4 regions of the Shewanella sp. YLB-07 genome follow, and region 1 is predicted to be linked to each of the others. Evidence: predicted binding sites of a transcription regulator. Region 1 holds the regulator's gene; each other region holds the start of a gene.
What was found. The regulator NrdR, encoded in region 1, represses ribonucleotide reductase genes. The targets are predictions, from matches to a motif close to AAACACNANATNTNGTGTTT.
Positions count from the first base shown of each region.

Region 1 (3,976 bases):
TTGAGTATAACTAATGAGTAAAGCCAAGGAATTTCATGTTGTAAATACTGGGATTGTGATCGATAGCAGAGTAGACTACCGCGCAACCCTACCTATAAGAAATGACAGCTGGAGTGACTAATGCTGAAAAAAGATATGAATATCGCGGACTACGATCCACAACTTTTCAAAGCGATTGAAGATGAGACTCGCCGCCAGGAAGAGCATATCGAACTTATCGCTTCAGAAAACTACGCGAGTCCTCGTGTTCTTGAAGCACAAGGTTCTCAGCTAACCAACAAGTACGCCGAAGGTTACCCAGGTAAGCGTTACTATGGCGGTTGTGAGTATGTAGATATCGCAGAAGACTTGGCTATCTCTCGCGCTAAAGAGCTTTTCGGTGCCACTTATGCCAACGTGCAGCCACACTCAGGTTCACAGGCAAATGCCGCAGTATTTATGGCTCTGCTTCAAGGCGGCGACACTGTACTGGGTATGAGTCTGGCTCATGGTGGTCATCTGACTCACGGTTCACACGTTAGCTTCTCAGGTAAACTGTATAATGCGGTTCAATACGGTATCGATGAGACTACGGGTAAGATAGATTACGCCGAAGTTGAGCGCCTTGCTATCGAGCATAAGCCTAAGATGATCATCGCAGGTTTTAGTGCTTATTCAGGCATCGTCGACTGGAGCAAGTTCCGTGAAATTGCCGATAAAGTTGGTGCTTACCTGTTCGTCGATATGGCACACGTTGCCGGCCTGATTGCTGCGGGTATCTACCCGAATCCTCTCCCACACGCTCACGTTGTGACTACTACAACCCATAAGACCTTAGCCGGTCCGCGTGGTGGTTTGATCCTTTCGGCTATCGATGATGAAGCTATCTACAAGAAGCTAAACTCTGCGGTATTCCCTGGTGGTCAAGGTGGTCCTTTGATGCACGTTATCGCTGCTAAAGCGGTTGCATTTAAAGAAGCGCTAGAGCCTGAGTTTACTGTATATCAGAAGCAAGTCGTTGTTAATGCCAAGGCGATGGCAAAGACCTTCATCGAGCGTGGCTACGATGTGGTTTCTGGCGGTACCGATAACCATCTATTCTTGCTGGATTTGATCAGCAAAGATATGACGGGTAAAGATGCCGATGCGGCGCTGGGTCTTGCTAACATCACAGTGAATAAGAATTCGGTACCAAACGATCCACGTTCACCATTTGTGACTTCGGGTCTACGTATAGGTTCTCCTGCCATCACTCGCCGCGGCTTCAAGGAAGAGCAAGCAGTTGAGCTGACTAACTGGATGTGTGATGTGTTGGATGACATCACTAATGAAGGCACTATCGAGCGTGTTAAGAAGCAGGTTCTGGAACTGTGTGCTAAGTTCCCTGTTTACGGTTAACCTTTAAGGTTAATTCAGGTAAACTTCGATGGCCGCTACTTAGCGGCCATTTTTGTTGGTTTTTTCGTTAGAGTAAAAATGCCATTAGTTTTTTTCTCACTTATTTTTGGAGGCTCGATGCATTGTCCTTTCTGTAGCGCAACCGATACTAAGGTGATCGATTCTCGTCTGGTGGCCGGCGGACATCAGGTAAGACGACGCCGAGAGTGCGTCCAGTGTCACGAGAGATATACCACTTTTGAAGGTGCCGAACTTGTGATGCCCCGAGTGATAAAGCAAGACGGCAGTCGCCAGCCTTTCGATGAAGAGAAACTCAGGGGCGGCATGCTGAGGGCGGTAGAGAAGCGCCCCGTCTCTATTGATCAGATAGAGCAAGCCCTGACTAAGATCAAGTCGACCCTGAGGGCAACCGGCGAGCGTGAGGTCAAGTCTGAGCTTATCGGCAATTTGATGATGGATCAGCTGGTGGGCCTGGATAAGGTCGCCTATATCCGTTTTGCCTCGGTCTACCGGGCGTTCGAAGATGTTTCCGAGTTTGGTGATGCTATCGCCAAGCTGCAGAAGTAAATAAAGTTTCAATCCCATCGATTAGTGATTTTTTAAACTTTTTTGGTCTGTGAACTTATGTGGTCAATAGAAGATACTGAATTTATGAGCCGTGCAATCAAACTTGCACGTCGAGGTTTATATACCACTCGCCCTAATCCCTGTGTCGGTTGCGTCATCACATTAGATGATAAGATCCTCGGTGAAGGTTTTCATATTCGCGCCGGCGGCCCTCATGCCGAGGTGCATGCCTTAGCCATGGCCACGGAGCGCGCCGGCGGCCTAGCCGATCTAAAGGGCGCGACAGCTTATGTGACCCTGGAGCCTTGTAGCCATTATGGCCGCACGCCTCCTTGCGCAGAGGCGCTGATTAAACACGGTATATCCCGTGTCGTGGTGGCCGTAGAAGATCCCAATCCTCAGGTATCGGGTCGAGGCATTAAGATGCTCAAGGATGCCGGCATAAAGGTCGATGTTGGCCTGCTTGGTGATGAGGCTGCTCAAATTAATCCTGGCTTTATGAAGCGTATGCAAAGCGCGCTTCCTTGGGTGACGGTAAAACTTGCCGCTAGCTTAGATGGCAAGACGGCCTTGAGTAACGGCGCATCAAAATGGATCTCCGGCCCTGAGTCTCGCCGTGATGTGCAGCGCTTAAGAGCGCGGAGCTGCGCCTTGGTGACTGGCATCGAAACCGTATTGTTAGATGACCCATCCCTCAATGTGCGTCACAGTGAATTAGGCTTGTTATCGCAGCAAGTCGATGCAGACTCATTGCACCAGCCACTTAGAGTCATACTCGACAGCCGCGCCAGACTCACATCATCAGCGAAACTGTTTGCTATCACCAGCCCTATCTTACTGGTTTCTTGTGTCGATTATCCTCAGGCTGAACAGGACGCTTGGCCTAAGCATGTCTCCGGGCTCACACTGGCCCCAGATGATGACGGCAGAGTCGAGTTGACGGCGCTGTTTTCTCACTTAGGTAAAACCTGTAATTCAGTGTTAATCGAAGCAGGAGCAACACTGGCCGGCAGTGTCATTAGCCAGAATCATGCCGATGAGTTAATCCTCTATCAGGCGATGAAGCTTTTAGGCTCGAACGGACGTAATTTAATCTCTCTGCCTGACTATACAGATATGGCAGACATTCCATCCATCGAATTAATCGATGAACGTAAATTGGGTGATGACACCCGTTTGACGTTAAAAATAAGGTCATAATTCATGTTTACCGGGATCATAGAGTCAGTTGGAACCTTAAGAAAGATAGAGCGGCTAGGTGATGATATTCGCCTCAACGTGGCGAGTAATAAACTCGACCTGTCCGATGTGCGTCTAGGGGATAGCATAGCCACCAATGGCGTCTGTTTGACCGTCGTCGAATGCCTCAGTGATGGTTATGTCGCCGATATCTCGGCTGAAACAGTGAGCCTGACAGGCTTTGCCAAATACCAGGTGGGTACCAGAGTTAACCTTGAAAAAGCCGTGACGCCAACCACTCGATTAGGTGGACATATGGTTAGCGGTCATGTTGATGGCGTGGCGACCGTGGATGACAGGCAATACCGGGGTAAGGCCATCGAGTTCTGGCTGAGCGCACCGGCAGAGTTGGCCCGTTATATCGCCCACAAAGGCTCGATCACCATAGATGGGGTGAGCCTGACCGTGAATGAGGTGCAAGACAATCGCTTCAGACTGACTATTGTGCCTCATACCGCCACAGAGACGACCCTTGAAAGTCTCAAGGCGGGTGACAAGGTGAATATCGAAGTCGACCTGATTGCCCGTCATTTAGAGCGTTTGATGACATATACCAATAAAGAAACGCAGCCTGAGTCAAATGTGACCATGGATCTGTTAGCTCGCTCAGGTTTTTTGCGTTAGACACTAGAATACCTGTGAATAGAAGATTAAATTGATAATAAAATATCGGTTCATAGGTTTTGCCTAAACCAGATACTCGAAACTATAAAATTTAAGGCCTTACAATGTCGTTACACAGTATAGAAGAGATCATCGAAGATATTCGTCTCGGTAAAATGGTTATCTTGAT
Region 1 is NZ_VOQB01000003.1:349,976-353,951, reverse strand. Features, by position in the region: gene glyA (serine hydroxymethyltransferase) at 121-1,377, shown strand; gene nrdR (transcriptional regulator NrdR) at 1,495-1,944, shown strand; gene ribD (bifunctional diaminohydroxyphosphoribosylaminopyrimidine deaminase/5-amino-6-(5-phosphoribosylamino)uracil reductase RibD) at 2,002-3,144, shown strand; gene FS373_RS08365 (riboflavin synthase) at 3,148-3,807, shown strand; gene ribBA (bifunctional 3,4-dihydroxy-2-butanone-4-phosphate synthase/GTP cyclohydrolase II) at 3,912-3,976, shown strand, end outside.

Region 2 (3,976 bases), on a different contig from region 1:
ACTCTATTCAACTTTAGCGATAAATATCTGTTCAGCTATAGATACTTGACCAAAATCAAACAATGTTCGCTAATCAATCAATTGGTTAAATATTCGTTGATTTCTTATTTATAGCGGCTTTGAATCTGACATTCTATCGGTATAATGGCGGCATTAATAATCCCTATTGAGGTGATATATAGTGGAGCAAGCAATTAAACCTGAGATAAATGTCGATCCGGCCGAGATCGCAAAATTCGAAAAAATGGCAGCTACCTGGTGGGATCCAGAAGGCGAATTTAAACCATTACACAAGCTAAACCCGCTTCGACTCAACTATATCGATCAAACCTGTGGTGGTCTGTTTGGTAAGCGAGTCCTGGATGTCGGTTGTGGCGGTGGTATCTTATCTGAGAGCATGGCCCGCATTGGCGCCAAGGTGAATGGCTTAGACATGGGCACCGAGCCTCTAGATGTTGCCAGACTGCACGCCATAGAAACTGGCGTTGAGCTTGACTATATACAAGACACAGCCGAATCTCACCGGGAAACAAATCTTGCTACCTATGATGTGATCACCTGTATGGAGATGCTCGAACACGTACCAGACCCTCGTTCAGTGGTTCAAGCCTGTGCCGATATGGTCAAACCCGGCGGTTATGTGTTCTTCTCCACCATCAATCGAAACCTACGTGCTTATATAGAAACCATCTTAGGCGCCGAATACCTGCTGAAGATGTTGCCTGTGGGAACCCATGACCATAAGAAGTTTATCAAGCCATCGGAGTTAATTTCACTCGCCGAGCATGCCGAGCTGTTCTGTGAAGATGCAACAGGGATCACCTATAACCCGCTAACGGAAACCTTCACTTATACCAAAAGTGTCGATGTGAACTACATGATCGCCACACGTAAGAGTGAAGATTAATGACAACACATCTCGATGAGGCTAGCAACGTCAGAGTAAAAGCTGTGTTATTCGATCTTGACGGTACGCTTGCCGATACCGCACCAGACTTGGTGGCGGCGCTGAATATGAGCCTAGCCGAGTTAGGTTACCCTCAAGTGAGCCTCGAAGAGATGCGCCACATTGCCTCCGATGGCAGTATGGCGCTAGCTAAAGCGGCCTTGCCAGACGTCTCTGAGGAGGTTCACCTTAAGGCGCAGCAGTTACTGCTGAGCTTTTATGCAGAGGTAAACGGTCAATTTTGTCGTTTATTTGCCGGCATAGCTGAGCTGCTCGAGCATTTGGACCATCGAGGGATCCCTTTTGGCATAGTAACTAACAAACCCGCCAGATACACCAGGCCCCTGATTGCAGCCTTAGGTTTGACCCAATCCATGAAAACCGTGATCAGCGGTGACAGCACACTTTACCCTAAACCTCATACCGCTCCCATGCTGCTCGCCTCACAGCAGATAGAGCGCAAGAGCCAAGAGATTCTCTACCTTGGGGATGCGAAACGAGATCTGGTCGCGGCGCGGGCATCGGGAATGCTCGGTGGTGTCGCGCTATGGGGCTATATAGGTGAGACAGACACGCCTGAGAATTGGCCAAGCGATTATCATTTCGACTCCCCCCTGGATGTACTTAAATTTCTCAGTTAGCACACAGGCGTTCTTTGCTCATATAAGGTTCACAAGATCTAAAAGATCGCCAATCGATCATGGGATCTTTTCATCTTGTGTCGTCCGCTCAATATTCCACCTCGATGGGATAAAGCCAATGAATTCCGACCTCAAAGGTTAGCCAATACTAACCCTAAATCTTACCCTCAAGTTATCCACAAGATGACCACAGCTTGTTGAAATAATTGGGACTTGCAAAATCACCCAAACGACACTATCTTGTACCTAAGAAATTTAAAAACACTATATCTTGTGTGTGAGTGACAAATAGAGACACAAGTAGTGACTTGTTTATCGTCATGAAAATGACCAATTCAGGGTGTTAAAATTGGTTGTTATACAGGGAATAGTAGGATGAGCTTAACCCCTCATACTCAAAAAATTATTATCAAGGCCTATCTTTAATGAATAGCAATATGAAAGTCACCAAACGTAGTGGCGAGCGCGAGACCATCGACCTAGAGAAAATCCACCGCGTGATCACTTGGGCAGCCAAAGATCTTAAAAATGTTTCGGTATCAGAAGTGGAACTCAGATCACATCTGCAATTTTTCGATGGTATTCCTACCGAAGCTATTCATGAAACGATTATAAAGGCCGCTGCCGATCTCATCTCACCAGAAGCACCAGATTACCAGTTCCTCTCAGCCCGCTTAGCCGTCTTTCATTTAAGAAAGAAAGCATTTGGCCAGTTTGAGCCGCCTAAACTGTATGACCATGTTGTGAAATTGGTTGAGTCAGGTAAATATGACCAACATATACTTGAAGATTACAGCCGCGAAGAACTCTATATCTTAGATGGTTATGTGGATCACTGGCGCGATATGAGTTTTTCCTATGCGGCAGTCAAACAACTGGAAGGTAAGTATCTGGTGCAAAACCGGGTCACTCACGAGATATATGAGAGTGCGCAGTTCCTCTATATCTTAGTCGCCGCCTGTTTGTTCGCTAAATATCCAAGAGATACACGCCTAAGCTACATTAAACGTTTCTATGATGCGGTCTCCACCTTTAAAATCTCACTGCCAACACCGATCATGGCAGGGGTGCGTACCCCTACACGCCAATTTAGCTCATGTGTGTTGATCGAATGTGGCGATAGCCTAGATTCAATCAATGCAACGGCCTCTTCTATCGTTAAATATGTCAGCCAGCGCGCCGGCATAGGTGTGAATGCGGGCCGAATTAGAGCCTTAGGTAGTCCTATCCGCGGCGGTGAGGCATTCCATACCGGGTGTCTGCCTTTCTTTAAATATTTTCAGACCGCTGTTAAATCTTGTTCTCAGGGCGGCGTTCGTGGTGGTGCAGCCACCTTGTTCTACCCTCTCTGGCATCTTGAAGTCGAATCTCTGCTGGTATTGAAGAATAACCGTGGTGTCGAAGATAACCGTGTCCGTCATCTGGATTATGGTGTTCAGCTCAATAAACTCATGTATCAACGCTTGATCAAAGGCGGAATGATCAGTTTATTTAGCCCATCGGATGTACCTGGGCTTTATGATGCATTTTTTGCAGATCAGGACGAATTCGAACGTCTGTATCTTCAATATGAAGCCGATGCCTCTGTGCGCAAAACACAGATTAAGGCGACAGAGCTGTTCTCATTGATGATGCAGGAACGTGCCTCTACCGGCCGTATTTATATTCAAAATGTGGATCATTGTAATACCCACAGTCCTTTTGACAGTAAGGTTGCACCGATCAGACAGTCAAACCTGTGTCTTGAGATTGCACTGCCGACTAAGCCGCTCAACAACATAGATGATCCTGAAGGTGAAATAGCCCTCTGTACCTTGTCTGCTTTAAACTTAGGTGCGATCAAGGATCTATCCGAACTCGAGCCTTTGGCAGACCTGGCAGTGAGAGCCCTGGATAATTTACTCGATTACCAGGATTACCCTATCATCGCTGCACGTAAGTCTTCGATGAATCGTCGTACCTTGGGCATAGGCGTGATTAACTTTGCTAATTACTTGGCGAAGGAAGGTGTACGCTACTCAGATGGCTCGGCTAATAACATCACCCATAAAACATTCGAAGCCATACAGTACTACCTACTCAAGGCTTCGATGAATTTGGCCAAAGAGCAAGGCCCCTGCCCATTATTCCATGAAACGACGTATTCAAAGGGTGTGCTGCCCATCGATACCTATAAGCGTGCTCTGGATAAGATATGTGATGAGCCATTGCATATGGATTGGGAAACACTACGTCAAGACATCGTTAAACATGGACTGCGTAACTCCACCTTATCTGCTCTGATGCCATCAGAAACATCATCGCAGATCTCCAACGCGACTAACGGCATCGAGCCACCGCGTGGACTCATCAGTGTTAAGTCGAGTAAAGATGGCCAGCTAAAGCAAGT
Region 2 is NZ_VOQB01000006.1:103,054-107,029, reverse strand. Features, by position in the region: gene ubiG (bifunctional 2-polyprenyl-6-hydroxyphenol methylase/3-demethylubiquinol 3-O-methyltransferase UbiG) at 194-907, shown strand; gene FS373_RS14580 (HAD family hydrolase) at 907-1,587, shown strand; gene nrdA (class 1a ribonucleoside-diphosphate reductase subunit alpha) at 2,013-3,976, shown strand, end outside.
Region 2: the regulator NrdR is predicted to act here: its motif matches at 1,847-1,866, upstream of nrdA (class 1a ribonucleoside-diphosphate reductase subunit alpha).

Region 3 (3,976 bases), on a different contig from region 1:
ACGACGAAACTGTTCTAGCTTGTCGTTAAGTCCATGAAGCTCTTCTTTTAAATTCATGCTCGTGCCTTAAAAATATTCTGTAAAATGCAAAAACAGCCTCAATGCGCGGCTGTTTTTTAAATGATTTGAAACCTATGGCCGCCATTATAACAGTAACTGAATGAATACAGTTATCGCTTTTCTACCAGATTGTGAATTACCTGATTGCTGCTACCACGAAAAACCAGACTGACATCTGCATTCTCCTGCTCAAACTTGCCATCCACCAGCACATCGACATAATCTAGCACCCTCTTTTGCTCGGCGGATAACTCTGCTAACTTGTATCCGGTCCACAACCAAATATCTTTACCGGGACACTCACTTTTAACTCGCTTAACCAGGGCGAGTATCTCTGAGATGTTCTCAGGGTAGAGAGGATCTCCACCTGAGAGTGATAAGCCTCTGCGCTTAATCCGGCTATCTTTCAGATCGTTAATGACTCGCTGCTGCATCTGTAAGTCAAATCGATGCCCATGATCGGGGTTCCATGTGCTTTGATTATAGCAGCCACGGCATTGATGCTCACAGCCGGTGACAAATAGAGTCGCCCTCGTTCCAGGGCCATTGATAACATCTACAGGATAATATTGATGGTAGTTCATAGCACAATTCCAACCTGCCGAGTAAATAGAGAAGGCGCTACTGACTCTGTAACACCTTGCTTTTTATTACATATAAATAAGCGAAGCAGATTTATTAAAGGTGCTTTACCCGGCGCTTCACTTCTTCTTGCTTACCAAAGTTGAAGGGCCTCGCATCGGGACTGCCTAAGTAGCCACAGACTCTACGAGTCACAGAGACCCGACTCGGTTCATGATTACCACACTTAGGGCAGGTGAAGCCCTTGCTGGTACATTCAAACTCGCCAGTAAAGCCACAGTCATAACACTCATCGATAGGCGTATTGGTACCGTAATATGGCACTCGGCTATAACTGTAATCCCACACATCTTCCAATGCCTCGAGATTATTCTGCATATTCGGATATTCGCCGTAACAGATGAAACCGCCATTAGTTAATGCAGGGTAAGGCTGCTCAAAATCCAACTTGTCGTATGGATTAACTTGCTTTTCAACATCGAGATGAAAGCTATTGGTGTAATAGCCCTTCTGCGTCACTCCTTCGATCACGCCAAAGACCTGAGTGTCGAGCTTACAGAAACGGCTGCAGAGGTTTTCACTAGGTGTGCTGTAGAGACTGAAGGCATAGCTGGTCTCCTCTCGCCACTTGTTGGTCGCTGCTTTCATATACTCGATGACTTCAATGGCTTTTTGACGCAAGGTTTCACAATCATAAACATGCTTATCTGTGCCGTAGAGGGCATTGATCGTCTCATGTAATCCGATATAGCCCAGAGAAATCGAGGCGCGACCATTTTTGAAGATACTTGAGATATCATCATCGGCTCTAAGCCTGACTCCACAAGCCCCTTCCATATACAGGATTGGCGCCACACGCGCTTTCACGCCTTCTAAACGCTCAATTCTGGTATCCAGAGCCTTACGGGCGATGGCGAGACGCAGATCTAAGATGCGATAAAATTCCGCTTCATCGCCTTTGGCTTCCAGCGCAATCCTTGGTAGGTTCAGACTCACCACACCTAAGTTATTACGACCTTCGTGGATCAGCTCACCATCTTCTTCATAGGTCCCAAGGAAGCTGCGGCACCCCATAGGAGTCTTAAAAGAGCCGGTCACTTTCTCTACTTGCTCATAGTTGAGGATATCCGGATACATGCGGGTCGTGGCGCATTTAAGCGCAAGTTGCTTGATATCATAGTTACAGTCACCCGCCTTGTGATTAATACCATCGCGAATGGCAAAGACTAGCTTAGGGAATACTGCCGTCTTACGATTCTTACCCAGACCCGCAATACGAACCTTCATCATAGATGACTGAATGAGGCGAGACTCCCAGGAGGTGCCTAAACCGAAACCAAAGGTGACAAAGGGTGTCTGTCCATTGGCCGTATGTAAGGTATTGACCTCATACTCAAGAGACTGGAACGCATCATGGCACTCTTTTGTAGTCTGCGCGGTAGCGAAGGCTTTCGCATCTGTGATCCCCCAGTCCAACGCCAGCTGATACTGCTTGTCGTAACTCTTAGCAACAAAAGGAGCCAGGACTTCATCGATACGATTAATCGTGGTACCACCATAGATATGACTGGCTACCTGGGCGATGATCTGCGCCGTCACGGCCGTTGCTGTAGAGATAGATTTAGGCGTCTCAATCTCGGCGTTACCCATCTTGAAGCCCTTAGTCAACATGCCACTGAGATCGATCAGCATGCAGTTAAACATGGGGAAGAAAGGCGCATAATCGAGATCGTGATAATGGATCTCACCGGACTCATGAGCGGCAACCACATCTTTGGGTAAAATATGTCGGGTAGCATAATGTTTAGCCACGATACCCGCTAACAAGTCGCGCTGAGTCGGGATCACTTTAGCGTCTTTATTGGCATTTTCATTCATCAGAGCCGCATTGGTCTGATCGACTAAACCGCGGATCTCCTGGTTCAATCGACTGCTTGTTTCACGGTGCAGATCTCTATCATGACGATACTCGATATAGACGCGAGCGAGGGACTTATAAGGGCCTTCCATCAAGTGATTCTCGACCAAGTCCTGTAGCTCGTGAATATCTATCTCAGCATGTTCTGCCACACATTTAGCGACAGAGGAGGCAACACTCACGGCGTAACTCTTGTCTTCAATACCTGCCGAGTTCGCTGCAGCCACCACAGCGTCTCTAATCCTTGTTTCGTCAAAAGGCGTGCGGTAACCATCCCGCTTAATAACCACTGGCATTGTTCAATCTCTCCTCAAGTGACGTCGAAATAACACCATATATAGTGCTAAATTAACCGTGGAACACAATATGCTGTGTATTAAGCTACAAAGTCATAGAAAGAACATTGATCGAGATCATGATTTTGGGGATAGGTTTTAACAAGAAATTATTCCTGCCAACAAGACCACTTATTGATAAGAGTGGCCTTGACCTTAGGAATGAAGCAAGCTAGATGGACTGGCAGATAGAACAAATGAGAAAACGAAACAAAAGTATTCGAAAAAGTGGATAACACTGAAAAACTTACATGGTAAGAGTACTAAAATCTGCCGAGACTCAGGTAACTATTTACCATGCCGACCGCTTGTTGATTTTCTCCCATGGAGGATGCAAGCTGCATCACAGATTTAAGCCCCTGCCACTGCTCACGATCGCTCGATGACATCTGGGTATCACTCTTAAGATAAATATTCAATTGAGCCGATACCCGAGTCGCTTGCTGACCCACCTCTTTACTCTGTGCATTATCCATTTGATTAAGCACGCTCTCGGCATCATCGAGTAGGCTAATCAGGACACCTGTCATACCTTGGGTGTCGCCATTGGCGGTTAACTCTTCACGCTTATCTTGAATAAATGCTTTAAAATCATCGGGCTGACCTTGAACTTTTGGTAAGTCGAAGCCGCCTTCTGACAGACGATTCAGCTGGGTATCTGACAAGATCCCGTCTTGATGCAAGCGTTGGATAAGTTTTGGCAGATCGGCAGCAGAGAAGTCCCCCTTAGAGAAAAAGTCTTTCGCCATGGCTTCAATTTTTTGTGCCCTGGCAGCCCTAGGTGACAGAGACACCGATTCGTCTTTAATCCCATCCCTATTGAGCCCAGTCGCCGCCTCTTTCGATTGACTCAGGCTGACCTTATCACTGCTCGAGCCAGCTTCAGTCTGATGACTGTTAACACCATAACTGTCGGCCAGGCTGGTACTCTTCGCCCCGGCAGAATTGGCATTACCTCCGGCGATAGTCCCTGAGTTAATTTGGCTGGCAAGGCTAGTGATTGGATTCATTGTCAAAATACCGACATAAAAAAGAAATATGCAACTATTAAGCAGGAAACATGCCGTAAAATAAATTAAAT
Region 3 is NZ_VOQB01000001.1:638,916-642,891, reverse strand. Features, by position in the region: gene FS373_RS02650 (YibL family ribosome-associated protein) at 1-57, opposite strand, end outside; gene nrdG (anaerobic ribonucleoside-triphosphate reductase-activating protein) at 171-644, opposite strand; gene nrdD (anaerobic ribonucleoside-triphosphate reductase) at 739-2,856, opposite strand; gene FS373_RS02635 (hypothetical protein) at 3,159-3,905, opposite strand.
Region 3: the regulator NrdR is predicted to act here: its motif matches at 2,887-2,906, upstream of nrdD (anaerobic ribonucleoside-triphosphate reductase).

Region 4 (3,976 bases), on a different contig from region 1:
AGATGAGCGGCCTTCTCGTCGCTACCAACGGAAGCCACCACCTTGGCTCCCATTAATATACCGAGCTGGCACACGACGCTGCCTACTGCACCCGCTGCACCAGAAACAAATAGGGTGTCTCCCTCTTTTAAGGCGGCGATTCGGGTCAAGCCTGTCCATGCCGTCATGCCTGGCATACCTAAGACACCGAGGAAGTGAGATTCACTCATTGGGGTATTTGGGAGCCTAGTATGATCGCTGCCATCGGTGACATAATGACTACGCCAGCCGTGCATGGCACTGACTTTGCTGCCGATTGGGAACTCGGGATTGTTGGACTCTATCACTTCGCCTATCGAACCGCCTTCCAGTACCTGGCCTATCTGAAATGGTGTAATATAGCTCTCTCTATCGATCATGCGACCACGCATATAAGGGTCTACCGACATCCACAGGTTTTTAACCAGAAATTCACCGTTGGTGATAGTCGGCAACTCCACCGATGTCTGTTTGAAATTATCTGCTGTAGGCATACCCTCTGGGCGAGAGTCTAATAGGATCTGATTGGCGTTCATAAAACCTCTTTGCTTTGCGCGCTAATTAATTGTGGTAAACTCTACACTTAAACTTTTTACCGCGCAACTAGTTTGCGCGCAAATTAAAAGTTCAATGTGTAGATTCGTTAAAATATAGAGTGTAGATGCGGGTACAATGACTGCCAGCGATCTTGTAAACTTAATCAAGCAAAATGCTGAATAACGCCTAAGGTATGAATAGTGACCGATAATCTTCATTTAAAAATGAACACAAACGATACACAAGCAAGCAGTTGCCTGTCGGACAACGTCTGTTTTGCCCTGTATACCGCAGGTAATGCCCTAGTGCGTGCCTATCGTCCCTTACTGGATGAATGTGGCTTAACCTATCCACAATACCTGGTGATGCAGGCGCTCTGGTTAAATGATGGTGTCAGTTTGACTCACCTGTCTCAGGCGACACGTCTGGATTTAGGCACCTTGACGCCCATAGTCAAGCGGTTAGAGAACAAAGACTTGTTGATCCGTGCCATCGACGCCGAGGATGAGCGCAAGAAGGTCATCAGAACCACTCATGAGGGGCTCTCGTTGAAACAAGAGGCATTAGCACTCAAGCAAGTCTTGCTCGATAAAGTCACCCTCTCTGAGCCTGAAATAGAGTCTCTGAGGAAGATGTGCATGACCTTAACTCAAGACTTAAATAGGAAATAATGAGATAGATTCAGCATGTTTATGGTTTTCTCTTCATTATTTGTCATTTAATTTATTTTACGGCATGTTTCCTGCTTAATAGTTGCATATTTCTTTTTTATGTCGGTATTTTGACAATGAATCCAATCACTAGCCTTGCCAGCCAAATTAACTCAGGGACTATCGCCGGAGGTAATGCCAATTCTGCCGGGGCGAAGAGTACCAGCCTGGCCGACAGTTATGGTGTTAACAGTCATCAGACTGAAGCTGGCTCGAGCAGTGATAAGGTCAGCCTGAGTCAATCGAAAGAGGCGGCGACTGGGCTCAATAGGGATGGGATTAAAGACGAATCGGTGTCTCTGTCACCTAGGGCTGCCAGGGCACAAAAAATTGAAGCCATGGCGAAAGACTTTTTCTCTAAGGGGGACTTCTCTGCTGCCGATCTGCCAAAACTTATCCAACGCTTGCATCAAGACGGGATCTTGTCAGATACCCAGCTGAATCGTCTGTCAGAAGGCGGCTTCGACTTACCAAAAGTTCAAGGTCAGCCCGATGATTTTAAAGCATTTATTCAAGATAAGCGTGAAGAGTTAACCGCCAATGGCGACACCCAAGGTATGACAGGTGTCCTGATTAGCCTACTCGATGATGCCGAGAGCGTGCTTAATCAAATGGATAATGCACAGAGTAAAGAGGTGGGTCAGCAAGCGACTCGGGTATCGGCTCAATTGAATATTTATCTTAAGAGTGATACCCAGATGTCATCGAGCGATCGTGAGCAGTGGCAGGGGCTTAAATCTGTGATGCAGCTTGCATCCTCCATGGGAGAAAATCAACAAGCGGTCGGCATGGTAAATAGTTACCTGAGTCTCGGCAGATTTTAGTACTCTTACCATGTAAGTTTTTCAGTGTTATCCACTTTTTCGAATACTTTTGTTTCGTTTTCTCATTTGTTCTATCTGCCAGTCCATCTAGCTTGCTTCATTCCTAAGGTCAAGGCCACTCTTATCAATAAGTGGTCTTGTTGGCAGGAATAATTTCTTGTTAAAACCTATCCCCAAAATCATGATCTCGATCAATGTTCTTTCTATGACTTTGTAGCTTAATACACAGCATATTGTGTTCCACGGTTAATTTAGCACTATATATGGTGTTATTTCGACGTCACTTGAGGAGAGATTGAACAATGCCAGTGGTTATTAAGCGGGATGGTTACCGCACGCCTTTTGACGAAACAAGGATTAGAGACGCTGTGGTGGCTGCAGCGAACTCGGCAGGTATTGAAGACAAGAGTTACGCCGTGAGTGTTGCCTCCTCTGTCGCTAAATGTGTGGCAGAACATGCTGAGATAGATATTCACGAGCTACAGGACTTGGTCGAGAATCACTTGATGGAAGGCCCTTATAAGTCCCTCGCTCGCGTCTATATCGAGTATCGTCATGATAGAGATCTGCACCGTGAAACAAGCAGTCGATTGAACCAGGAGATCCGCGGTTTAGTCGATCAGACCAATGCGGCTCTGATGAATGAAAATGCCAATAAAGACGCTAAAGTGATCCCGACTCAGCGCGACTTGTTAGCGGGTATCGTGGCTAAACATTATGCTACCCGACATATTTTACCCAAAGATGTGGTTGCCGCTCATGAGTCCGGTGAGATCCATTATCACGATCTCGATTATGCGCCTTTCTTCCCCATGTTTAACTGCATGCTGATCGATCTCAGTGGCATGTTGACTAAGGGCTTCAAGATGGGTAACGCCGAGATTGAGACGCCTAAATCTATCTCTACAGCAACGGCCGTGACGGCGCAGATCATCGCCCAGGTAGCCAGTCATATCTATGGTGGTACCACGATTAATCGTATCGATGAAGTCCTGGCTCCTTTTGTTGCTAAGAGTTACGACAAGCAGTATCAGCTGGCGTTGGACTGGGGGATCACAGATGCGAAAGCCTTCGCTACCGCGCAGACTACAAAAGAGTGCCATGATGCGTTCCAGTCTCTTGAGTATGAGGTCAATACCTTACATACGGCCAATGGACAGACACCCTTTGTCACCTTTGGTTTCGGTTTAGGCACCTCCTGGGAGTCTCGCCTCATTCAGTCATCTATGATGAAGGTTCGTATTGCGGGTCTGGGTAAGAATCGTAAGACGGCAGTATTCCCTAAGCTAGTCTTTGCCATTCGCGATGGTATTAATCACAAGGCGGGTGACTGTAACTATGATATCAAGCAACTTGCGCTTAAATGCGCCACGACCCGCATGTATCCGGATATCCTCAACTATGAGCAAGTAGAGAAAGTGACCGGCTCTTTTAAGACTCCTATGGGGTGCCGCAGCTTCCTTGGGACCTATGAAGAAGATGGTGAGCTGATCCACGAAGGTCGTAATAACTTAGGTGTGGTGAGTCTGAACCTACCAAGGATTGCGCTGGAAGCCAAAGGCGATGAAGCGGAATTTTATCGCATCTTAGATCTGCGTCTCGCCATCGCCCGTAAGGCTCTGGATACCAGAATTGAGCGTTTAGAAGGCGTGAAAGCGCGTGTGGCGCCAATCCTGTATATGGAAGGGGCTTGTGGAGTCAGGCTTAGAGCCGATGATGATATCTCAAGTATCTTCAAAAATGGTCGCGCCTCGATTTCTCTGGGCTATATCGGATTACATGAGACGATCAATGCCCTCTACGGCACAGATAAGCATGTTTATGATTGTGAAACCTTGCGTCAAAAAGCCATTGAAGTCATCGAGTATATGAAAGCAGCGACCAACA
Region 4 is NZ_VOQB01000002.1:637,665-641,640, forward strand. Features, by position in the region: gene FS373_RS06650 (NADP-dependent oxidoreductase) at 1-554, opposite strand, end outside; gene FS373_RS06655 (MarR family winged helix-turn-helix transcriptional regulator) at 780-1,226, shown strand; gene FS373_RS06660 (hypothetical protein) at 1,343-2,089, shown strand; gene nrdD (anaerobic ribonucleoside-triphosphate reductase) at 2,392-3,976, shown strand, end outside.
Region 4: the regulator NrdR is predicted to act here: its motif matches at 2,342-2,361, upstream of nrdD (anaerobic ribonucleoside-triphosphate reductase).